Regions from separate parts of the Paenibacillus pedocola genome, predicted to be linked through region 2. Evidence: riboswitches for the same ligand, from Rfam matches in the RefSeq annotation. Region 2 holds a riboswitch; the other holds the start of a gene.
The links. Region 2 has a riboswitch for cyclic di-AMP ahead of QU597_RS00495 (C40 family peptidase). Riboswitches for the same ligand answer to the same signal wherever they lie in the genome.
Positions count from the first base shown of each region.

Region 1: linked by a shared signal. The riboswitch ahead of QU597_RS14965 (C40 family peptidase) and the one ahead of QU597_RS00495 (C40 family peptidase) in region 2 are both predicted to bind cyclic di-AMP.

Region 1 covers NZ_CP134223.1:3,433,846-3,437,055, reverse strand. The annotation lists partial or broken gene QU597_RS14970 (FAD-dependent oxidoreductase) at 1-1,147, shown strand, start outside; gene QU597_RS14965 (C40 family peptidase) at 1,515-1,982, opposite strand; cyclic di-AMP (ydaO/yuaA leader) riboswitch at 1,987-2,118, opposite strand; gene QU597_RS14960 (TVP38/TMEM64 family protein) at 2,371-2,880, opposite strand; gene QU597_RS14955 (DUF6803 family protein) at 3,063-3,210, shown strand, end outside.
Region 2 covers NZ_CP134223.1:100,566-103,775, forward strand. The annotation lists gene QU597_RS00485 (GNAT family N-acetyltransferase) at 1-249, opposite strand, end outside; gene QU597_RS00490 (C40 family peptidase) at 512-1,003, opposite strand; cyclic di-AMP (ydaO/yuaA leader) riboswitch at 1,009-1,153, opposite strand; gene QU597_RS00495 (C40 family peptidase) at 1,536-1,964, opposite strand; cyclic di-AMP (ydaO/yuaA leader) riboswitch at 2,037-2,175, opposite strand; gene QU597_RS00500 (hypothetical protein) at 2,411-3,210, opposite strand, start outside.

The sequences.
Region 1 (3,210 bases), 3.1 Mb from region 2:
AATTCGGACCTAGGGGGCATATCCTGGTTAACGAGAGAATGGAGACGAACCTTAAAGATGTTTACGCAGTAGGTGATGCTGTTGAGATCGTGGATTTTGTGAATGGACAAAAGACAGCTGTTCCATTGGCTGGACCTGCAAATAAACAAGGACGAATTGCTGCGGACAACGTCAGCGGATTAGGCACTACTTACAAAGGGACTCAAGGCACATCCATTATTAAGGTCTTCGGCCTGACTGGTGCATCCACCGGGAATAACGAGAAAACTTTGCAGCGGCTGGGTATCCCGTATCGTGTTGTCTATGTACATCCAAACTCCCATGCTTCCTACTATCCTGGAGCCACTCCGCTATCCTTAAAACTTCTTTTTAACGAGGATGGCAGGGTTTTGGGTGCACAAGCTGTCGGTTATGACGGGGTGGACAAACGAATCGACGATATTGCCACAGTAATCCGTTTTAAGGGTTCCGTTACGGATTTAACTGAACTGGAGCTCTCTTATGCTCCCCCATATTCCTCAGCCAAAGATCCGGTTAACATGGCCGGATACACGGCTGAGAATGTTATTAACGGAATGACTGAAGTATTTGTACCTGGAGATTTGACCAGCCGAAATTTGGACACTACAATGCTAGTGGATGTACGAAGCGAACTAGAACATGCAAATGGGCATATTGAGGGTTCTATTAACCTTCCTGTCGATGATCTGCGTAATCGTCTGGATGAACTTGATGCCAGCAAAGAGATATGGGTTTATTGCCAGGTCGGCTTGAGAGGCTACACTGCATCCCGGATCTTAATACAAAAGGGGTTCAAGGTGAAGAATCTGACAGGTGGCTACAAAACATATCAGATCAGCAAATATGTTCCGAAAAACAAAAATACGGCTTCAAATGAAAAGTTATCTGTAACTGACAATTTGAATGCTGATGCAGTCATTGACGCCTGTGGCCTCTGCTGTCCAGGTCCGATCGTTCAAGTAAAAAAGAGTATGCCCGACTGCAAGACGGGCAACTCTTAAAAGTAACGGCCTCTGACCAAGGATTTTTCGAAGATATCAAGTCATGGGCAAAGCTGTCCCGCAACAGTCTTGTTCAGTTGACGAAGCTTGCCGACGGTACCATCGAGGCTTACCTCCGCAAAGGAATCATCAATGATGCGAGCGTAAGTAAGTTCTAGCAGGTGACTTAAAAAAATTAAATGGATCCGCTGAATTGAGACAATTTGATTAAGTACAGTTCCTTTCCTTTTTGTTCGATCTTATTTGTAAATGTAACACGCTTAATGGCCCAATAAAAAACAGCTATGGATGCTGTCCCCGTAATGATGATAAACAATTCAGGCTTCTCATGCTCCTTACAAACACCACAATACGTTTCACCGCTGATCAAGTGAACATTTACAGGCATCTGGTTTAGAATTGCTTGATGGATTAGTTTCTTTTTGAGCAAATCAAAACTAGGGGGTATCCCTGCAGCCATAAGTGGCTTTTGGGATACCCCTCAACTAATTCTTAATTTACCATACTAAGATAACTCTCTTTATCTACTACACGCCGAGCCGTAACATAACGATCTTTGTAGTATCCTTCGGACAACTTGCTTATGCTTACTCCCTTACTGCTTGAGGAGTGGGCGAATTGATCATCGCCTAAGTAAATTCCGGCATGGGAGATACCTTTACCAAAGGTATTAAAAAACACCAAATCTCCTGATCGTAAGTTTTCTTTTGCAACGGGTGTCCCTACTTTAGCTTGTGACTGGGAAGTGCGTGGAAGATCATCCACATTAAACTTTTTTAGTACATACAGGATGAATCCGGAACAATCGAATCCTGCCTTAGTGGTTCCACCCCATAAATAAGGTGTCCCGAGTACTTGATTCACTTCACTCTCCAGGCTTACCTCACTTGCGAAAGTATTTGGTACAGCTGTTGTGAAAATAACTGCAGCTCCTAGTAAAGATAAAATGACTTTCTTCAGAACCTTGTTCTCCCTTCAATGCCTACGGAGTTAGCTGAGGGTTCGGTTAAAGGTTCCCTATATTCTCTTGCTCACAAGAATAATTCACCCGGAATGGTTCCCCCGTTTTCAATACGAAATTCGGCAGCTGGTTAATATTTTGTAACTAGTTACACTTTAATATATCAAGAAATCGCCTGTCAATGCTTTCTCAAATCTTATAATTTTATTTCTAAACTACATAGTTTCTACACATTTTTAGTGTATAATGCCCGTTTTGAGCTTAAATTCGCAAAAAACCTCTTTATAAAAGTAACTCATTTCTATTATCCATGCATTACCTCTTATTCTTTCTATCAAGATTAAAAATAAGGGCGATCAATAAAAGAAACGAAATTGTAATCATTACCTAGAATTTATAGTTCAATAGATTAACATATCCATAGCCAATGAGTGCTTCGAGTAGCAATGATGGTATTTTACCTATCGCCGAAGCAACTATAAAATTTGAAAAGCCTATTTTGGATATAACGCAGATTAAAGTGACTAATGATGAAGGAATTAACGGCGCTGATCGGGCAATTATTATGCTAAAAAACTGACGCTTAGGATTTAATGTTTGAATCTGGGACAGCCATTTGATGGTTTTATTCGGGCGATATTTCTCCTTATAGGTTAAGGTGCCTTTGCGATAAAGAAGATACGAGACGGCTGCACCTAAAACTTCTCCGACCCATGAGAGAAGAAATCCAGGAACCACGCCAAAGACTAACATATTCACAATCGTTAGTGCCACTGATGGAATGATTCCTACAACACTTATGACCACATTTATCAATAAACTTATGAGGACTGCCCAGGCTCCCCATTCCATCAGCCACCGCATGAGTAATTCTGAATCCACTACTAGGTATTCCATACTTCCCCTTCCCTTTCAATCCACGTAGTATACCCATCTTCTAAACAAATTCTATACTTCAGATCTTCAACTCTATTTTCCATCTATTGATACTCCTTCTCCAATCTCTTCTACATACTTTCCACATATTTATCTCCTATAATAATTCTTGCAGTAATTATATAAATGGAGGAAATTAATCAATGAACATGACTCATTACATGTCCCTTCTTATGGACAATCAGCCGTGGAATCTGATCATCTTTATGGCAATCCCCGTCATTTTTGCTGAGACAATTACGGTAACAGAGTTCTTTATCCTTTTCAACAAAAATGTCCAGGGTGGATTAA
Region 2 (3,210 bases):
GAGCCTGACCACACCCTCCATCGGGAACAGCTGTGCGAAGCCGCAAAGATCTCCTTGCTCGTTCACTACGGATACATACTGTTGACTGCGCAAAACCGGATCTCCGAATTCAATACCGAGCGCCTGCATTTGCTCCCAGGGCATCCATCCGTAGATATTATAGGGCGGCTTATAAATCCACTCACAGATATTCTCGGCATGGCTGGGTTCCATAGGAACAACATGAAAGGTAACAGGGGAACTGATCATAATGGCACAGGCCTCCTTTCAAGAGGACAATACTCTATCCATATACTTAATTATATACAAAACAGGCCCCAGTCAACTCAGCTATTTTTCAAAAACAGGAGAAACTTGACAAACCCAAAAAAATATTTTATGAAATGGCGAAAATTGAGGGGAATAGGTGTTTTACAGATGAGGGGAGGGGTAAGTATTTTTATAGACAAAAAAAAAGGCCTTCCCCAAGATTTCGGCAAAAATCCTGGAAAAGCGCCTCTCTCATAACCTTTTATTGCACATCATCATTATCTTGTGAATCTGTTGCTACAGTCTGATAAGCATCCGTGCTCATGATGCGTTTGGCGCCAACGTAGCGGTTGACGTAGTAGCTGTCACTCAGCGAGCTGATGGTTACGCCGCGAGAGGATGAAGCGTGTGCGAATTTGCCATCACCGACATAAATGCCTACATGGGATACGCCACGGCCGCTTGTATTAAAGAATACAAGATCGCCTTCCCGCAGATTGTCACGGGAGATGGCAGTGCCCATCTGGTATTGGGAGCCGGATTGATGCGGCAGGTTAATGCCGATCTTGTCAAATACGTACATGGTAAATCCGGAGCAATCAAAGCCGTTTGTCGATACACCGCCGGATACGTATTTAGTTCCGATGGCTTTGTCGATGACTTTATCCATTTTGGAATCGGCGAAAGCGCTTCCTGCTCCAATGGTAAGGATGATAGAAAAACTTAATAATGCGGCTGCTAACTTCTTCTTCAAAAGTAAATACCCCTTCCAAATGCCTACGAGGTTAGCTTAAGGGTTCGGTTGAAGGTCCCCTATGACCCCTCTGTGAATAGGAGGTCAATTCACCCAAAAATTGGTTCCCCCGTTCCCCTTATGAATAAGGGAACTCGGCACGACTGTTGATTAGGATTAGCTGATCAATCAATATGACAAAACTTTTGTAAAACCCATTTGAATAATTACAAAAATGTTACTATAAGTTCACTGCGATAATTGTAACAAAGACAGAGCCAGTTGGCAATCACTTAAAACATATTAATGCATATTATTTGCACTTTTTAAGAGTCATATCTGCTAAAAAAGGCGCATATTTACGCCCGGCGTAAGCTATTTCTCTGAACAGGTTGGAATTTTTAGTAAAAAGGTGTTTCATGGGCCCTGAATCTGTGTAAAAGGTAGAATAAGGAAATAAAAAGGAAAGACCCGGAAATGATTACGGCAATAATCAGCTTCCGGGCCTGTATAAGTTACATTTAGTTGTTAGAGGCGAAATTGAGGAGAAGAATCAATCGTAAGCGACAGCCTGGTAAGCTGTTGTGCTCATTACACGTTTGGCGCCAACGTAGCGGTTGGCCCAGTAAGAATTGCTCATTGAAGTGATAGTAACGCCGCGGGAACTGGATGATTGTGCAAACTTCCCGTTTCCGACATAAATGCCGACATGGGATACCCCACTGCCCAAGGTATTGAAGAATACAAGGTCGCCGGGACGGAGATTACTCTTGGAGACGGCGGTTCCTACGCTGAATTGCGCTTTAGAAGTGCGCGGCAAGGTAAGGCCGACGCTCTTAAATACGTATTTGGTAAATCCAGAACAATCGAAGCCGGCAGTGCTTGTGCCCCCGGTTTTATACGACGTTCCCAGCGTTTTTGTAATCACGGTATCCATTTTGGAGTCGGCAAATGCGCTTCCTGCCCCCAGTGTGAATACCATCACAAGACCTAGCGCTGCTGCGGTGCATTTCTTCTTAAGATTGGTGCGGAAAATATTGTGACTTTTCAAAAGATGTACTCCTTCCAAGGCCTGCGAGGTTAGCTTAAGGATTCGGTAGAAGGTTCCCCTATGACCCCTCTAAAGCGAGATCAATTCACCCAAAATATGGTTCCCCCACTTCCCGGTGCTGGGAATTTGGCGATTTATGCACCAGAACAGTGACTGCGTATCGACAATGTTGAAGTGATTAAGGTACATACATTTTGTCAAAATAGTTTCAAAAGATTACAAAGTTGTTACCAGTGGTACAGGCATCATTGTATCAAAGGTTTTATAGTTTTGCAAATCCCCCGAAACCTTCACTGGAATCTCCAATAACGGGCAAAAGAGTCACATCCCTGTGTCAGGGATAGTGACTCTTTTAATATGCCGTTTAAACAGCTGAATTATTGTGGAAATGTTTTACTGCTCCAGAGGTGATATTGTGCGGCAATTCCCCACATTTTGAACAGCGTAGAGGGGAGCGGCGAGAATTGCCGGAACAGCAGGGCTGACATACCGGGGCACAGCAGTGAAGTTCCAAAACCCAGCAAAAGGGTAACCAGTCCGCCGGAACCAAGCAGGAGGGAAGCGCCGGTAGAGGGGAGCAGCACTTTCAGACAAGCCAGCACGGCGGAGAACATGCCGGTTCCGGCGGTGTAACCGAACTGCATGTACAACAGCACTATGCGGATGCAGTACAGATAGATCAGCCAGGCAAGCAGGTATGGAACCAGCCTCAGCAGCAGCTTGTAGTCAAAAATACCGCTTAACAGCAGCGTGTACATTTTGGGCAACAGCCAATAGAGCGGGAGCGCTGAGAGAAACCATTCGGCCAGGCTGAACACCAGAACCGGCAGCCCGTAAAGCTTCATACCGGGGAAAAAGAACAGTCCTCGTTCTCCTTTACGCTCCTGATGCAGCTCATGCAGCAGCCCGGCACGGATGAACGGGGAGAGCAGCAGCCGCAGCGCGGATAATGCCAATAGCATCCAGAGCCAGCGCTGGACACCGGGATCGCCGCTGAGCGCGAACTGCCCCTCGATGTAGTACAGCAGCCTCCCGATACCGCTGCCTCCGGCGTGGATGTCAGGATAACGCAGAAGCACCGGGATGATAGCTGACCTGATGAACCTGTACAAAAAATAGCCCCAGAGCAGCCGGTAGATAAATAGCAGAATCAGAATATAAAATTGCTCCTTCATGC